2 regions of the Rhizobium sp. PRIMUS64 genome follow, and region 2 is predicted to be linked to the other one. Evidence: riboswitches for the same ligand, from Rfam matches in the RefSeq annotation. Region 2 holds a riboswitch; the other holds the start of a gene.
What was found. A riboswitch is a leader RNA that binds a small molecule or an ion and turns the genes downstream of it on or off. The one in region 2 is predicted to bind ZMP and ZTP.

Region 1 (9,080 bases), on a different contig from region 2:
AAATCCGATGGGCAAACGATGAGAGCGGATGGGTTACGGCAAGCTGCGACAACAAGGTGATCTACGCCGCCGAAGGCGAAGCAACCAATCAAGCTCCGCATTGCTGGGAATCGAACGAGTGCGAGCCGCAATCAAACCGCGACCCGAAATCATTCAACTTCATTCTCGGCCCGGTGATGATGGGTTGGGGCGGTGACTGGAAGAGCTATGACCATCATACGTCCCAGTTTGACGTGGTGCAGCCGGACGGTATCGGCATCGATGTCCGCAATGTCAGTGTGACCCGCGGTGTCAGCAATTATTCCGCCGAACAAGCCGCTTTGCTCAAGACGTTGCAGCAGCAACTGAGTGATTTGGGCTGCAAGCCAGGGAATCTCGAGGGCAAGCCTGACAAGGTAACACGGCAAGCCGCGCTCTCCTGCCGCAAGTTCGAGAGCGGTTCGCTTCCCCAAGCGCTCAACCTCACGACGCTGCAAGCCTTCGCTGACGCCTATGCCAAGCCGGAGACCGCAAGTCTGCCGTCAGGCAACGCCGCGGCTGGTACCGAAAACCTTTCGTCCAAACCGAGGACCTATATCAAGCTCGGCGAAATGCTTGCCATGAAGACGGGCAAAGACACCAAGGTGAATTCCAACTTCTTCGGCAAGATCAAAGGCGCCAGGAAGGGACAGAACGAGCTGGACTTCATCATACTGGGTCAGTTCGACTACACTGACAACAGTTTCAGCCAGCTGTCATTTGTTCTGCAAGACAATCTCTCCAAGGCCGAAGTGAATGCGGCGGCCAAATGCGGCTATGGGACGATCCGGTTTCCAGACGGCACAGATCATGTGGAGATCCGTATGAACCATTCAGGAAACACGTTCTCGTCCCCGCCAAGAACCGACTGCCTGATTCAAGCGCTCGGCAAGCGACCGGCATCGCAGGTTCCCTACCTCACCACGGGGTTTGCCGATCTGGCCAAATCAATGGTTTCCGACGGCGGCTGGAAGAAACTCAGGCATGAAGGTTTGAAGATATTTGTCAAACGTGTTGCGGATGGTGAGATCACAGTCGGCGGCTAAGACCGCAGCCGGTCAAGCTCATGCCGCACGGATGATGCCGACGAGATAGAGCGATCCAGTGACGAGAACCCAAGCGCCTGATTCCGTGGCGCCTGCCAGCGCTTCTTGATAGGCTTCGAGCGGGTCTATCATGACGATGCTCAGCAGCCCGAGGGTGTCGGCAATCGTCTTCAGCTGTTCCGGCGAACGCGATCTGGCGCCGACGGTGGTGAAGATGATCGATATATCGTGGCGCGTCATCGTCGACAGCAAGCCTGCTGCGTCCTTGTCGTCCGCGATTGACACGACGGCAATGCAAGGAGCGCGGTATTTTTCTTCTTGCGAGAGGTCACTCAGAACCGCAGCAAGGTTGAAGGGAACATGCGCTCCGTCCAGCACCACGTTGACCTTGGCATTGTCGCCGTGGCTGGTGTTGACGGCGATTTTTTCGAGCCGTCCCGGCAGGCGGGCAGATTCGATCGTTGAGGGATCGAGGAGCTGTTCTCCAAGCGGCTCCGACATCGCGCTTGCGCCCTTTGTCATGACGCCCATTTTCCCGAGCACATCCAGAACCGTGCCCGCCACGGCAACATTCCGCTGCTCGATGGTTGCGTCGGCCGGCACCGTGGGGCGTCGCACGGCACAGCCGAGTTCTGCTGCCCGGGCGGATACGACGGCGCCTGCCTCGTCCGCCTCCGGCAGGAGTGTGACGACCGCAGCGCCGCGCTTTATGATTCCTGCCTTCTCGAAGGCAATGGCCGCGCGGGTTTTGCCGAGGATTTCGGTGTGCTCAAGATCGATATTGGTGATAACGGCGACATCGCTTTGAACGATATTGGTGGAGTCCCACCGCCCCCCAAGTCCGGTTTCGAGAACGGCCCACTCCACCCTTTCCGACCTGAAGATCAGAAAGGCCGAAACCGTCAGAATATCGAACCAGGTCGCTCCCTGCCCGCCCGTCGCCTCCCGCCTTGCGTCTTTGAACGCCGCCAGCGCCGCGCCGAGCGCATCCGCCAGGCGCTCCTCGCCGACCGGGCGGCCATCAATGCTGACCCGCTCGGTGATATGCATGACATGCGGCGAGGCATATCGCCCGACGGAGAACCCCGCCCGCGCAAGACCCGCCTCGATCAGGGCGCAAGTCGAGCCTTTGCCCTTGGAGCCGGCCACATGGACGATACGGAAGCTGTTCTGGGGATCGCCAAGCCGACGAGCGAGATCGCGCATCGGCTCCAAATCGACCCGCATATCGCCGCGCGGCCGGCGTTCCCAATTCGTGAGTTGATCAAGTTCGGCTAGGGAATTCGAAAGCCGTTCACTTTCGATGTGGGACGACATGGGGCACCTTCTCAAACATGATCCAGATGCCCAGGCGAGCGGCCAAACTCCTGCGCTCCCCGGTGGTATCCACCTTCATCGCCAGTCACGCAGGCCTTCGATGCTAGCATAGATGATTCCGAAATCCAGAGCGGCGCTGGTGTGAAGCACAATTGCGGGCATCTGGATGGAGACGCCGCTCAAGACCTGGGATCCTCCCGCCAGCCGCGCCTCGGTTATAACTTTCCTGCAGAAAAATTATAACCAGGGGAAGGATGGGTTTTCGGCCGGTTGAACTCGCTCCGGTGAAATCCCCCGGGGGAATTTCGGCTGAGATCAGCAGAAACGAAAAACCCCGCCGGAGCGGGGTTTCTAGCTGGTCGGAGTGGAGTGATTCGAACACTCGACCCCCACGTCCCGAACGTGGTGCGCTACCAGACTGCGCTACACTCCGTGACCAGCGGCGCTTCTATAGAACAGCCTATCTGGTTGCACAAGCACCAAATTCCAAAAAGCCGGGGGAATTTTTGACGGTGACGTGACAGGTCTGGGGTCACGCGGCGGCAGCAAAAAGCCACACCTCTCGCAAATCGAACGGAAGTGTCAAAGGGGCAATTTTCTTTTGCCAGGTTCCGCGCTAAAGGGCAGACGGGACAGGCGAAACCGCTGCGACGGCGGCTTCGCAGCCACTGCGCTTGAGATCAGGGACGACACGATGAATTTCCGCACCATGACCGCGGCCGGGCTTGCCATTGCGCTTGCCGGATGCACGACCATTCCTTCCGCCGGCAATCCGATCGAGGCCCGCTGGGTGGGCAAATCGGCCGGCATCTTCTTTGCTGCCTACGGCCCGCCGATCAGCGACAGCGAGCAAGGCTCGACCACCATCTATACCTGGCGCGGCGGCTACAAGACCGTGCGCATTCCGGCGAAATATGCCGAAGGCGCCGACGGCAAGCGCGGCAAGCAGATTTCCTCCGCCCGCACCGCCTATCTGCGCTGCCAGGCCGAAATCACCACCAGCTCCGATTACACCATCCGCGACATCCGCACCGTCGCCGACATCCCGGGCGTCGACGGCCCGTCCTATTGCGCAGAGTTTTTGGCGCCCGAACAGAAGTAACGGACGGTTTGTTTGAAATGCGTACAGGCGGCCGGGTGCCGCCTGTTTGTTGACAGACTTCGCTCCTTACTCGGCGTCATCCTCGGCTTTGTGCCGAGGATCTGCTGCACTGGCTGCAGATGCCCGGGACGAGGCTGTGCTATCAGGTTCGCGCCAAGGCTGCCTGTTGCGTCCTGCCCCACCTCTCCTCCGTCATTCCCTTCCACGGGCTTTGCCAGAGGAAGGGAATGACGGAGATTGGGAGTGGCGCTCTCACCAGACTTCGCATCGTCCCGCCAACTCCTCTTTCGTCATGCTCGGGCTTGTCCCGGGCGTCTACTGCCGGTTGATACGTAGCAGATCCTCGGCACAGGGCCGAGGATGACGCCGAGTGGAGAGCGAGGTTGTCGGCAAACTGAGGCGGCCGGGTGCCGCCTGTTTTGTTTTTGCAGGTCATCGTCTTGCTGCCGTTCGACCGGCAGGGATCGAAGCACTTTCAGTCAGGCTAGCGGCTGAAAAACTCGCCGCTCACGCCGCCTCCACCCCCTGCGCCGCCGTTTCCGCCAGCTTCCGCGCCGCGACGAAGTCCACCTTGCCGGAACCGAGCACCGGCACCTTGCCGATATTGACTTCGGCCGGCACCATCATGTCCATGGCGCCCTTGGATTTGGCGAAGGCGAGGAATTCGGCGCGGGTGGCGGTGGGGGCGTCGGTGAGCAGCACCAGGCGTTCGCCCTTCTTGGCGTCGGGCAGCGAGGAGACGACCGAGAGGGCGCCCGGCCAGAGTTCGGCGGCCAGCGTCTCGACGGCGGCGAGCGAGATCATTTCGCCGCCGATCTTGGCGAAGCGTTTGGCGCGGCCGCGGATCTTGACGAAGCCATCCTCGTCGATGGTGACGATGTCGCCGGTATCGTGCCAGCCGTCGATCAGCGGCTCGAGCACGCCGGGCTTTTCGGCGCGGAGGTAACCGGCCATGACATTGGCGCCGCGCACATGCAGCCGGCCGCCCTCCTCGATGCCGGGCACCGGTTCGAGCTTCCATTCCATGCCCGGCAGGATTTTGCCGACGGTGCCCGACTTGTTGTACATCGGCGTGTTGATGGAAATCACCGGTGCTGTCTCGGTGACGCCGTAACCTTCCAGGATGCGCAGGCCGAATTTTTCCATATAGGTCTGGCGGGTCGAGGCCTTCACCGGCTCGGCGCCGGAGAAGATGTAGCGGATCGAGCGGAAATCGTAGGGATGCGCCGTCCTGCTGTAGCCATTGAGGAAGGTATCGGTGCCGAAGATGATCGTGGCGTTGGAGACATAGATCAGTTCCGGCACGATGCGGTAATGCAGCGGCGACGGATAGAAATAGACTGGCACGCCCGATATCAGCGGCAGCACCGTGCCGGCCGTCAGCCCGAAGGAATGGAACACCGGCAGGATGTTGAACACCTTGTCGCCGCTGTGGAAATCGATGCGGGCGGCGGCCTGGGCGGCGTTCGACAGGATGTTGCGGTGGGTGAGCACCACGCCCTTCGGCGTGCCCTCGGAGCCGGAGGTGAAGAGAATGACGGCCGGATCATCCGGTTGGCGTTTGACCAGCGGCCGCGCCTTGCGGAGATAACCCAGGATCTTGTCCTTGAGTGAGATTTCGGCCCTGAGATCATCGAGCCAGACGATCGTCACCTGCTTTTCCATCTCCTCGATCACGGCACCGAGCTTCGCCTGGGTGACGAAGGCGCGCGAGGTCAGCACATGTTTGACTTCGGCGGCCTTGCAGGCGGAGAGGATATTGGCAGCACCGGCGGTGAAGTTCAGCATCGCCGGCACCTTGCCCGCCGTCATGACGCCGAGAAGGGTGGCGGCGGCGCCATTGGCATTCGGCAGCATGACGCCGAGGTTGGTTTCCGGGAAGCGGGCGCGGAATTTGGCGCCGAGCACGGCAGCCCCTGTGAGCAGCTTGCCATAGGTCAGCCGGCCGGTGACCGGATCTTCGACGGCGAGCTTGCCCATGCCGAATTCATGGCCGGCCCGGATGACGCGATCGAGCACGGTCGACGAGGTATCGGCGGTCTGGAACAGCAGGTTCGACATCACCTGATAAAGCGCGGCGCCTGCCGCCGTGCGGCGTTTGCGGCCCTTCAGCTCCGGCGGCACTTCCAGCTTCACCGGCTCGAGAATGGTGACCTTGACCTTGGGGAACAGCCGGCGGCGGATCTTGCCATTATCGAGATAGGAGAGATAGCTCTTCTCCAGCCCGTCGATCTTCACCGGCACGACCATCGAGCCAGTCTTGTCGGCAACCATGGCGGCGCCATCATAGACCTTCATCAGCGTGCCGGTCACCGTCAGGCGGCCCTCGGGGAAGATGCCGATCGGGTTGCCGTCCTGCACCACCTTGATCAGCGAGCGCGTCGCCATCGGCTTTGTCGGGTCGAGCGGCAGGAATTTGCACATCTTCAGGAAGGGGCGCACCCACCAGGCCTGGGCGATCTTGTAATCGACGGCAAAGGTCGGCTCTTCCTCGGTGATGGCGAGCGCGAGCGCGCCATCGAGCAGGCTGACATGGTTGAGGGCGATGATCGGCGCGCGGCCGGCCTTCTTGATATTCTCAAGGCCTTCGACCTCGAGGCGCATGAAGGCGCGGAACAGGATCGAGATGAAATCGCGGAAGGGATTGGTCGGCAGCGTCTTCAGCATCAGCCAGGCGACGGCGAAATTGATGATGCCGAGGCCGATCAGGATCTGCGGAATGGAGGCGCCGAGCGCCTGGACGGCGGCAACGAGGCCGAGGCCGACAGTGATGAACAGCGCCGACAGCACATTGGCGGCGCCGATGACGCGGGCGCGGCGATCTTCATGCGCCCAGGTCTGCAGGGCGGCGAAGGTCGGCACCGCGATGAAGGCGCCTGATATGGCCATGCCGGCGAGATCGATGGCGACACGGATGGTATTTTCACCGGCAAAGAAGGTGCCGATCGTCGTCGCGTGGCTCACCGAAGCCAGGCCCCAGAGGTTCCAGGCGAGATCGAGGCTGAAGAGGCCGAGCAGCGCCGTGCCGACAGGGGCCGGCAGCAGCACGATGCGGCCGGAGGACATCCAGGCGGCAATCGCCGAACCGACGGCGACGGCAATAGCAAAGACGGTGAGATAGGCCGGGACGACGAGCTCGGAGCCGCCGAGCAGCTCGGTGACCATGGTCGGCAGGATTGACAGTACGAAGGCGCCGACCAGCCAGAACCAGCAGTTCATCAGCGCCGAACGCCACAGGCGCTTATCGGCGCGGATTTCCATGACGAGGGTGTAGCTGGAGCGGATGACATTGCGGTCGATCTCCAGATCCGGCGCCTTGGAGCCGGTCGGCGGGATCATCCGGCTGGCCAGCCAGCAAAGCACCGACAGCCCCATCATCATCGTGCCGAAGATCAGCACATTGTCACCGCCGGAGAAGGCGAAGGCGGCGATGATCGTGCCGGCGAGGATGGCGATGAAGGTGCCGCCCTCGATCCAGGCATTGGCCTTCGGCAGGTCGCGGCGTTCGAGATGATCGGGCAGGATGCCGTATTTGATCGGCCCGAACAGCGCCGAGACGACGCCGAAGCCGAACAGCGCCGCCATCAGCACAAAGATGGAAGAGAATGCCAGACCGACGACGGCAAGCCCGGCGATGGCGATCTCGCAGCGTTTCAAAAGCTCGGCAATCTTGGCCTTGTCGTGCTTGTCGGCGAGCTCGCCGCCGAGCGCCGAGAGCAGCAGGAAGGGCACGATGAGGATGACGCCGGCCAGCGTCACCAGGGCGGCCCCCTCGCTCGCCGACATTTTGAAGAGAATGAGGAACACCAGGGTGTTCTTCAGAAAATTGTCGTTGAAGGCCGTGAGGAACTGGGTCCAGAACAGCGGCGCGAATTTCCTTGATGTCATCAGATTGTGTTGCACGGGCTCGTTCCTCTTTCGGCAGGCAGAGAAGGCCACAGAGTTGTTACGCAATAGTTGAGTGCGGTAACAACTCTGCAGTGCGGTTAACGAAGATTAATCTTCATCGTTACGATTGAACTTGACCAGCAGTTTCTCGGTGCGGGCATCCTCGACCTTGCGGATCAGCTTCTCGGATTCGGCATTGTCGCGCAGCGTCTTGGTGATATTCACCGTGGTCTGCACCAGCATCAGGATGCCCATGGCGAGATAGCCTTTGCCCCAGAGATCGAGCGGCATCATGTAGAGGCCAAGCGCCAGCATGAAGGCGGCCGAGCCGAAGGAGATGTAGGAGAAGCTGACCCAGCTTGAGGAATGTTTCTGGAAACTGTCGTTCATATCAGTGGTCCCTATGGTTCGATGGATGAATGGTTGGATGGATGCGATTTCAGGCGGCAGGCGTGATGCGGCTCTTCAGCCGCGCCAGCACATCATCGGCGGATGAGCGCAGCGGCGCCCCGAAGCCGGCATTGGCAAGCTTTTCGATGATGCCGGCCGGGCGGATGGCGCCTTCCATGTCCTTCAGGGCTGCGGCCGTCAGCTCATTCTGGCTCTGGCGCAGGCGAAGCCGGGCCAGGGTCTCCTCGGCATCGTCGAGCGTCGCAAAGCCCGGACCGGCAACGACGACATCGAGCTTCTGCGCCTCCTGCGTGGCGCGCGCCAGCCGCTCACCGCGCTGCAGCTCCTGCAGCCGGGCCTCCGAGGCGCGGACGATCGCCTTCAGCTTGTCGATGGAGCTGGTGAACTGACCTTGCGCCTTCTCGGATGCATCGCGCTCGGCTTCGAGATAGGCGATCGCCTCGGCCGCCTCGCGGGCCAGGGCCTCATTGCCCTTTGCCAAGGCGGCGGAGGCGCGGTTTTCCAGATCGGCGATGCGGGCGACGATCGCTGCATGCTGCACCCTCTCCTGCTCGTTCTGGGCGATGGCGACCGCGACGCTGCGGCGGGCAGACTGGATCGATTGGGCGGCATCGCGGATCTGCTGGGCAAGCAGCGGCACGGCGTTGCGGTCGGCGAAGGCCTGTTCGGCATCATGCGCCCTGCCCCGCAACAAAATGGAAATCAGTTTGAACATTTCCTTCCTCCGGTTTATGAACGTTGTTCACGAGAGGTGTTATGCCAGAATCGTGAACGTCGTTCAAGATAAATTTTGAACGACGTTCAAAAAATCGAAGTGGAATGGTGAATGGCCGGCAGACGAGAAGAAAAACGCGAAGACCTGAAGGCCCGGCTGATCGAGGCGGCGCGCGAGCGGATCGCCCGCGACGGGCTGACGAATCTCCGCGCCCGCGACATCACCCAGGATGCCGGCTGCGCGCTTGGCGGCCTCTACACGGTCTTTTCAGACCTCGCCGAGCTCGTCATCCACGTCAACTCCGCCACGCTGAAGGCGCTGGAGGCCAGACTCACGCTCGCCGAAACCAAGGACAAGCCGCCGACCGACCGGCTGCGCAACCTGGCGCAGGGATATCTCAGCTTCGCCGTCGAGCACCGGAACCTCTGGAAGGCCCTGTTCGACCACTTTCCCCCCGACACCAGCCCGACGCCGCAATGGCATCTCGACGAGCACCTCTTCCTGATGGACGTGATCGCCGAACCGCTGGCCGAACTGCAGCCCGACATGCCGGCGGAAGACCGCGCCATCCGCGCCCGCACAC
Region 2 (9,080 bases):
CTTGCCTCCGTCCGACCCCAAGGTAAATGGGTTAGCCAGATTGTCAACCACAACAGGGGATATGCAGACCGTATTATCGCAGCCAGCCGCTCTCTTACTGATTGTCATCGGTGAACGACAGTAAGGGCAGCGATACCCGCCTCATCGGCCGCACGCAATAGCGCTTTTCGGAACTGCTCGGGACCAATCTGTCCGTTAATTGCGTCGACGCAGGCTTTTACGGCAGCGACGTATTCGTCGCCGTCACCGCAGGGCCAATCTTTGATCAGGAAATGCGCTGCATCGCCGACCGTGCATACAATCTTGTGCGCTCCCCGACCGCGCAGAGCTAGCCCGACTGGGGTGAATGCCGACGATGTGTTCCAGTTCATTGTCCCCGACCCCTCAAGGCACATATTGCAATCCCCACGCGCCATATACGCGCGTATCTTAAATCTGGATTGAAAAATATAACTGATGGCTACGTCGTCGAAGAGCTGCGTCTGAAAAAGGAGAGGGCGCTCTACGACCTAATGCCGGAGCGCCCTGAGCTGCGTCGGCCTTTGTTGCGACTATGGTCAACGGCAGCACGCCGAGATGACGAGATTCTGGTCAAATTGCAACCGCTAGCTCAGCAAATTTCGCGCGAAGGTCCGAACTGGCATTTCGTAATCGCCCGTTTACCAGCTTTTCGAGCTGATGGCAGGCCCATCTTGGAAGAAGCGGTTGTTTTGCGTACAATCAAATTACTAACAAGGGTTGTGACTGGTGCTGTATATTGCGATTGGATTTCTCCTAGCCCACGTTGCCCTTGCTGCAGCAATGTTCACTCTTGGCGGTGAGCATCCATGGGTACTTGCCCTTCTTCTCAGTTGGTATGGTTTCGCCATGCTCGGTCTCATGGCCGTCATCTGGGTTCATTATAAAAAATCGACCCGGCGCATGGAGTCGTCTCATTAAAATGCAGGGGAATTCAACCTCGCAGCCAAGCGACGTGGGGCAAACTCTGATCGCAGAGGGCCTTGGTGCGATCATGATCATCTCACGAAAAAGCCGCCGAATGGGCTCAGCCTCTTCTTGCCCGCTTCCTCGAAACGCGATGATTTCCGTGGAAATCTAGAAATGGCAACCTTAGTTCGGCAGCTTAGGATCGCGTTGGTCACAATCTTATGCATCGTCGTTTTTGCGGCGTTGTTCGAGTTCTTCAACGCCGTCCCGACATATCTTTCTCTCTCAGATCACATTGAGCGAGGCAGCGCAAAAAGTGGCAGCACTCTGGTCTTCGAAGCGCTCGTGTGGGGACTGTTATTCCGTGCGCCGGGCTATCTCTTCAATGGCACGGCACCGTTACTGATCGTGCTGGCGGCGGCGGAATGGAGGTCAACGAAGAGCTGGCTACCGTATTTTGCGATTTGGCTCATTGCTGGGCTGCTGGCGACGGGTTTTCCGATCACTGATCCCTTGAGACTTGCGGCCGCCCTGCTTGCTGCCGCTGCCGTCAGCTATCTCTACTGGCTGCTCGCGGGAAAATCCGCAGGTGGTTGGCCGCAGGTCTGGCGGAAGAGGGGGCCCGCCTCTACCCGGAAACTGGTGAACTACGCCGCCTATGTCCTGCTGGCATATCTCGGTTACCAACTTTCTGGCTATCTCTACTATGGCGGCAAGCTGCTTTGGGTCACCGTTGTTTCTAAGCCTGGTGCGGGAACACCGCCCTTCCAAGCGGAATACAAACGAGAGCTGACCGCTTCCCAGAAGGTCGCCATGATGGATTTCCCCGATCCAGTGTCCTGCCTGAGAAAGGCGGAGACGGATGATCTCTCGAAAGACCGCCTGAAGGAGATGGATTGGGAGAGAATAGATAACGATGAGGAAGCGAACGTCTGCATGTTCAGGCTGCTGGGCTCTTACGAGGATTTATCCTACGCCACAGACTGGTTCAAAGCGCAAGGTTTTGACGTGCCGAATGCCTTTAGCAGCGCTCGTCCTTACATAGAGTCGGACGGCACACAGCGGGTTGTCGGCATGTATTCGATACGCAAGAACGGTCCCAAATTCCCAACAAAGGGCGTCGTTCGGCGGGCGTTTGGATCGATTCCATATGGAATGGCCGTGAATGCGACGTGGTCAAAGGACGGTAAGCAGTTGCTGTGGGTAAATACGAACTACAGCACTCTGTGAGGAGCGCCGATCTCGATTGGGAACTGGTTACAGGAGAAAATGATGAATGGATAGTTTGCTCCTCTTCCTTGGAGACATCCTGAGCAATCTAATATCGGGCAATTCCTCGAAATCAGTGTTCATGCGTTGGGTGGAGCGCACAGTTGTCGCGGTCGTGATCATGCTCATCACTCTCGTGCTGTTTCAAATGTTCGACAATTGATGTCCGGCATTCGCGCCTCCGGCACAGCGGTGCATAGAATGGTGAATTCGATACCAAATACCGGATTATTTCACACAGTCCGTAGCGGCACCCCTCACATGAAGGAGCTAATTTAACCGATGTCTGAGGCAATCAGCTCAACCCCCGAACGCGACCAAGGTACTACGCAGCCGATTCTCGTCTTGCGCGGAAGCGTCAGAATACTCTTCATGTTCATTGGCGTCATGGCTCTCTTTTTCGTCTACCTCTCACTCATCGCCCTTGGGCAGGTCGAAATGAGCAGACCCACCAGTGGTGTCGGAGAGGGCTTGTTCGCGATCCTGTTCCTCTCCGTCATCGTCTATGTTGCGGTAAAGGCGCGGCAGGTGGACTTCACGAAACCCTTAATGATGATCGGTCCCGACGGCATCACCGGTCAAAAGCTGCCAAAGCTCATCCCTTGGTCAATGATCGAACGCGTTGATATTCCTCAGACCGGCCGGGCGGGGCTGATCTATCTGACCGTGCGCAAGGACGCTGATCCTGAGATACTCGAACAGTTGCGCAAGCGGCAGCCTCTTGAAAGGACCGTCGCGATTCCGCACAGATGGGTTCCAGGATTCAGTTCAAGCGAAGTCAAGGACATCGTAAATCGCTATTTCGAAAGCTCACAACGGGGATGAAGGGGGCCACTTTCTTGCCGACCGGAGCTGTCGTGCTGCCTTGATCAAGGTAAGACCTGCAATAGAAACGCAGGCGAACTGAGAAAACCGCCCGCGACGAGGCCAACGAAGCCGAGAGCCATAGCTCCAACCAGCCCATGATTCTCCCAACCGATGAGAGCGCCAATTGCGGTCGCAGCGACGATGATCGACACCGTCCCCACGATTTTGATGAACGAGATCACGCGACTTACGGCCGTGGTTTTCTCGTTGGTCATGGCGATAAGCTCCGATTGGGTCCGTTTGCCCCAGTATAATCTCGAACCCTAATGCTTCAAATTCCTGGACAGATTGTCAGAATGCTCAGCCGATACCGGCGGCGTTTCTAAAGGCTGCGTTGCCTGCGGGCAGCACGAGTCGATAGATGAGCGCCTCCAACTCGTCGTCCCGAAGCCGGTTCCATCGAAGCGTCTCACTCCACGACGACTTCGGATGCCTGGGGATCGGCTGCATGACTTACATAGCCGGGTTCCTCGGTATCCGAGAAGACTTTCGTAATTACGCCTGATCTCAGTGCTTCAGCGTTTTGGACGCGATAAAGGCCGTCAGGCGTCGCCAGTCCCATCATAGCGAAAACATCGTCTCGGCTGACTCCCATTTCGTCGAGATAGCTAGAAAGCATCCGCTTCAACACGAGATCAGACCTCGTCGAAATTGCGTCCAGGTTTCTTCGCCCTGCCGTCCCATAACCGGAGTTTTTGCGGCCGTTCGTTATCTGATGAAGGCCGATATCGGAAGTAACACCCGCAGCGCGGACCTTGCCGCCAGCTAGGGCAAGTGGGCAGGCTGAGAAACAGTAGGCCCCTCCAGCGTGAACTTCGCCTACGGACCAGCCATTCCTGACGATCTTTTGTGGGCAGCGCGGCTCAAGCATAGGGCAGTCGTTTAGCCGGGTCCTACCGATTGCGGTTTCGAGACCGGCCGCTCGGATCATACGCCCAATTGAAAGCGCGGCGTCCACGCCGCCGCCGTTAGACTGAAACACAACAGGAAATTTCCGGCCTTTGAGGCTCCTGAGAAGGGTCTTAAACCGTTTCGGCGTGTCAGAAGTTATCGCGCCTTCGGCAGATATCCATTGGATACAAGTTTCCTTGCAGTTGCCATCATGAACCAGAGCAAAATCCATCGGCCGATCTTCGAGTGGCTTCTGGCCTGCGTCCGCCGGAACGGTCGCAATCATGGATAGAAAAAAGACTGCACTAATTAAGTAGAAGGTTGACCGCAAATTGAAGTGGATTGGCATGCACATCCCCATAACATCAGATAATTGCTATCGCCTCGACCTCCCATAGGCAATGGTTTTAGAGCCCCGACGACGAACCAGAAAGGTCTTTTTCGACAGGCCCTCCTCAATCTCGATAGCCCACGGCAAACCGTGTGAACTCATCTCTTTTCGGCTCGAAGCAGTCACCGGCTTCTCGAAAAAAGGCAAAATCGGCAGCAATTTTGGATTGAAAATAAAGCGATCTGTAACGAGTCGATGAGAAATTACTTTCTTTAGATCGTGTACATCGACCGGGTGCCAAACTCCTCGACGCTAAACAACGCCTTTCAACCCATTTTCGGTTCTTCGATTGCAAATAGAGAAATCGCACATGAATATTTCGTCTGGCACATTGATTACATTCACATCTTTGGTTGGCATCGCGGCATTCAGTATAGCGCGGAAAATTACCGCGTTACGTAGCGGTCAGCGCTCGTCCGCTAAGGCAATCAAGGCAATTGACATCGAAGCTCTCAGCGAATCTGGCGCGTTCAAACTTTTTCACGTTATCCCTTTACAATTTTCGAGCCATCCGATGATTGCCTTGCTCGTCGACAGAGGCCTCTTTGATTTTAATGAGCTAAGAAACACACTTATGCTTCCTGTTGATCAGGAGTTGGCGAACAAAATGCAGATTTCTGTGTATTCTGATGATCCATTGCTGGCGTATACTAGCGGCATCAGTGCACAGCTTGAAAAAGTTTGGAACTCTACACAGGGTGTGGCCGCGAGAGCAGGCGACAGTTCCGCCATTGAGCATATTGCGAAAGAGACATATCGGTTCGCAGCTACGGTAAGAGCTGGCCTAATTAATGGTGATGTTTTTGTTGACGTGAAAGAAACGTGAGAGGCGACGGCGTCACAGGCTTCAACGGCTGCCGTCGGCGCTTTCCAACCAAGGTGATCTTCCGCTATCACCTTGAAGAAGTCATCACTCATTGGCCACATAGTAGCCGGTAACGAGTTCCTTGGCCAAAGCTTCAAGGGCTTCCGGGTAAGCTACATCAACACACTGAAGTTTGGCCTCTCGCGCTGCCTCTAGCATTTCCCTCTTGTCGCGGATCGAACGCTCGACAAATTTCTCGATGATCAAAGCTGCCGATTGAGTGGCGTCCTTGTAGCCAGCTTCTTCCATCATACGGGCACGTAAGAAGTCGTCTTCTGCGTACAGAAACACGGTTCTGACGAGGCTTGGATCGAGTTTCGTCATATATTCTGGCCGCAGTGCTGACCCTTCAAGTATGAAGGGCTTCAAAAGCTGCCTCTGATTTTCGATGATCCAACATATGTACGGCCACATATTCTCGTGATGAACCTTCAAAAACCAGTGCACGGTATCATCGGAGAGACGTGAATAATATTCAGCTACCTGGGGACGGAGCAACGGCCACGGTCTACCGGGGTGGCGGCCCAATTTGTCTGTGGAAATGAGTTCCCTACCGAGCGAGACAGCCAAGCTCTTTGCCAGTGTGGATTTTCCAACATGCGAACTGCCACCAATCAAAATCCCCAAGTGGTGTTGCTGCATCCTCTGACCTCCAGTATCGCGATCAATTGGTCACTAATATTCGCAGTTGATGACTGCTCTTGGCGAATTGCCAGCGCTCCACGGCCGGTGGCGTTTGCCATGCATTTACGGAGCCATTTCCAGAAGGAAATCTTCAGATAGAGCGCAGCTGGTGGTTTAGAAGTGCCGGAAGCGGGTTAGGCCCGCGCTACCAGTCCGTAGCCGGTGGGTGCCAATCGCTCGGTCACGTTAAGGACGGTCCACGCTGCCGCCGATTCCGCCCAGGCCGCCATATCGGCATTACCTTGTGTTTTTCCCGATACCGCCAGCGCCGTCTGTCGCGCTAAAGCATAGGTAGCGATTGCAGCAGCGGAGCACTGCTTCAATCCATATCCGTTGGCAAAAACAAACAGCCGCCGAATTTGTTCGTCGCCAGTATAGTCCGGATTGCCGAGGTCGAGCCAGGTGAAGGCCGAGTAACCCAAATCCCAGAGGCGAAGACCGGGTGCCATAGTGTCGAAGTCGATGAAGCCCGTGGGCAAGCCGTCAACGAACACGGCGTTGGTCGGTCCCCAATCATTGTGGCACATAACTTCGGTCCCACCGTCTTCGTCGCTGACCAGGCTTGCTGTTGTATCGTGAAAGCGCCGCAACAATGCTGCAGCGGCCGAGAGTTGTTCATCATCGAAGTGGTCCAAATCCGAGGGAACCCTCCCAGGGAGGAACGACACTGCCAGCCATTCGGCACGCTGTCATGGCCGCGCTGCCACCGAACCAAAGACCTCAATGATGTGCAGCGCTGCCGGGATTCTCGGCGGTGCCGCTGCGAAGGCCAATACCCTTGGTAAGATCGTGTAGGTCCCGCGAAGACTGGGAGCGGCTGTTGGCTGCAGTGAAGATCGCTTGCACCTTCCAGTCACGCAGAACGCGAAGAAGGCCATCAGCTCCTTGTCTATGGCGATGGTGACTACCAGGGACCGATGGTGCCACTATCGCCCCAAATTCCTTCGCTCTCGCGTCTATCGCCTGACCCACTTAACGGCTCAAGGTTCTTTGCAAACGAGCGACCAAGAAGCCTGCGATGACAGTATCCTCACCTACGCGGCTGAAACCGGCATTGATGTAGATTTGAACAAGTTTGGGTCTAGGAGTGCAGTCGAGGCGCAGGAACTGGTAACCGGCGCATTTGGCGTATTGAGCTGCCCAATCCAGCATCATGCGCGATAAGCCAAGCCCCCCGAAGGAGCGGGCCACGGCAAGCTTGTGAAGATAGAGCGCTTCTCCGGGATCAGCTTCCGGCCAAAACGCACCGTCACTCTGCTCAACATACATACATGCAGCGATTTCACCGTCAGCTTTGAGCACGACCACTTCTGCCGCGTGAATTTTTTGCGTGATCTCGGATAGATCAAAACTGGCGGCTGGCCACAGCTTTCCCGGGCCCTCGGTTTCTAACCACATGGCCACGGATTGCAGGACTTCTGATATCTTTATGGCTTCCGTTTCGTCGGCTTTTCGGATTTCGATATGGAGCATAGGACACCTCTTCAGAGTTTGAATGGTGCCCAGGCGAGCGGCGGTTGATTTCCTATGCTTCCCGATGGTGAACCATCTCTTGTCGCCAGTAACACAGGAAGTGTCAGCCTATCATCTTCCAGAACAAACGCTATCCATGCGTAAGTCAGGTCCAATCAGAGTCCGCTTTGAGCCCAGGAAGCGACCGTTGGCCGCGTTTCGCGTGCAAATTTCCGGCTTATGTAGAAAATTCCACCAATTACGCAACCGGTGTTCTATTCCCACATTGCCCGCTGTCGCCTGATCTGTGATCGACGTTCCATGGACGAGCGACAAGGAGTTTCTCCATGGAGACTACATTGGAGGTTCTCACGACGCGGCGGAGTCGACGTGAGGTTCATCGTCAATGGCCTGAGGAGGTAGAGGCGCGGATCGTATCGGAAAGCTTGCATCCGGGGGTGACGGTGAACGAGGTGGCGGAGCGCCACGGGTTGAAGGCGAACCACCTGTCGTCGTGGCGAACACACTGGCGCGGCAGGGCAAGCTGGTTTTGCCTGAGCCGGAAGATACAGTCGAATTCACGGCAATGGTTGTCGAGACGCCCGCGCCGGAGCCGCCGACTGCCAAAGCAGTCTCCCGCGCCGAGATTGTCGTCGGCCCTGTCACCATCCGTCTTGAGGAAGGTGCGTCTGCTGCCCGGATCGCGGCCATTGCGCGTGCCCTGGCGGTGACGACATGATCTTTCCATCGAACCGCGTGCGGATCATGGTGGCGACCAAGCCGGTCGACTTCCGCAAGGGTCATGACGGAATGGCAGCACTGGTGAAGAACGAACTGCACAAGGACCCGTTCACCGGAACGGTGTTCGTGTTCCGGTCTCGTAAGGCAGACCGGCTGAAGCTGATCTATTGGGATGGCTCTGGTATCGTACTGGCCTACAAGAGGTTGGAAGAACGCAGCTTCACCTGCCCCGACATCAAGGATGGACTGATGACACTGCCCTATGCCCAGTTCGAAGCCCTGTTTGCGGGCCTTGATTGGCGGCGGGTACATTCCGTCAGGACGAGAACGCCGGAGACTATCGAATAGCTGCGGCACGATGACTCAGGACGGCTAATTCCAAAGGCAAATCGGCGTGGGATTTGGTAGGTTCTGGCTATGCTGGACGCCGCCGATCTTCCCGATGATGTTGCTGCCCTGAAGGCGCTGCTGATTGCGGCGCAGGCACGCGAGGCAGGCAAAGACGCCCAGATTGCCCGCAAGGATCAGCGGATCGAACGGCTTGAGAGACTGGTGGCGGCCTTCAAACAGGCAGCCTTCGGGCGCAAGTCCGAGAAGACCGATCCCGACCAGTTCGATCTGGCATTGGAAGACCTGGAAACGGCCATAGCCGCGATCCACGCCGAAGAAGAGGCGGACGCTCGGCCGAGTAAATGTGCGCCAGGGCTGCAGTTGGCCACAAGGCGACTTCTTCCGTTGCCCTCGACCAATCGATATGGTCGCCTCATGGACGAGGATAACGAACGCCATGAAACTTGCTCACATCAACTTGGTGGCTCGCGATGCGGAAGCGCTCGCAGCGTTCTACGTGAATGTCATGAAATGCGAATTGCTTCGCGCACCCAAGATGTTGTCCGGGGAAATCGTTTCGCGAGGAAATGGCCTTCCGAACTCTGAGATATACACGGTCTGGCTCAAATTCCCCGAACTTGAACGCCCATTTCTGGAAATACA

Region 1: another riboswitch for ZMP and ZTP. It lies ahead of MOV76_RS24160 (folylpolyglutamate synthase/dihydrofolate synthase family protein); the one in region 2 lies ahead of MOV76_RS25130 (GNAT family N-acetyltransferase).

Annotation. Positions count from the first base shown of each region.
Region 1 is NZ_JALBGX010000070.1:5,636-14,715, reverse strand. It holds gene MOV76_RS24165 (hypothetical protein) at 1-1,064, shown strand, start outside; gene MOV76_RS24160 (folylpolyglutamate synthase/dihydrofolate synthase family protein) at 1,083-2,381, opposite strand; ZMP/ZTP riboswitch at 2,403-2,480, opposite strand; tRNA gene MOV76_RS24155 (tRNA-Pro) at 2,738-2,814, opposite strand; gene MOV76_RS24150 (hypothetical protein) at 3,076-3,483, shown strand; gene MOV76_RS24145 (acyl-[ACP]--phospholipid O-acyltransferase) at 3,991-7,386, opposite strand; gene MOV76_RS24140 (YiaA/YiaB family inner membrane protein) at 7,480-7,761, opposite strand; gene MOV76_RS24135 (PspA/IM30 family protein) at 7,811-8,497, opposite strand; gene MOV76_RS24130 (TetR/AcrR family transcriptional regulator) at 8,609-9,080, shown strand, end outside.
Region 2 is NZ_JALBGX010000076.1:8,950-18,029, forward strand. It holds gene MOV76_RS25085 (DUF982 domain-containing protein) at 105-371, opposite strand; gene MOV76_RS25090 (hypothetical protein) at 1,102-2,157, shown strand; gene MOV76_RS25095 (hypothetical protein) at 2,204-2,359, shown strand; gene MOV76_RS25100 (hypothetical protein) at 2,479-3,021, shown strand; gene MOV76_RS25105 (hypothetical protein) at 3,066-3,278, opposite strand; gene MOV76_RS25110 (hypothetical protein) at 3,473-4,303, opposite strand; gene MOV76_RS25115 (hypothetical protein) at 4,656-5,171, shown strand; gene MOV76_RS25120 (hypothetical protein) at 5,256-5,852, opposite strand; gene MOV76_RS25125 (phosphotransferase) at 6,029-6,529, opposite strand; gene MOV76_RS25130 (GNAT family N-acetyltransferase) at 6,867-7,367, opposite strand; ZMP/ZTP riboswitch at 7,388-7,470, opposite strand; partial or broken gene MOV76_RS40135 (IS66 family insertion sequence element accessory protein TnpB) at 7,694-7,822, shown strand; gene MOV76_RS40140 (hypothetical protein) at 7,861-8,085, shown strand; gene tnpB (IS66 family insertion sequence element accessory protein TnpB) at 8,082-8,435, shown strand; partial or broken gene MOV76_RS25150 (transposase) at 8,505-8,780, shown strand; gene MOV76_RS25155 (VOC family protein) at 8,875-9,080, shown strand, end outside.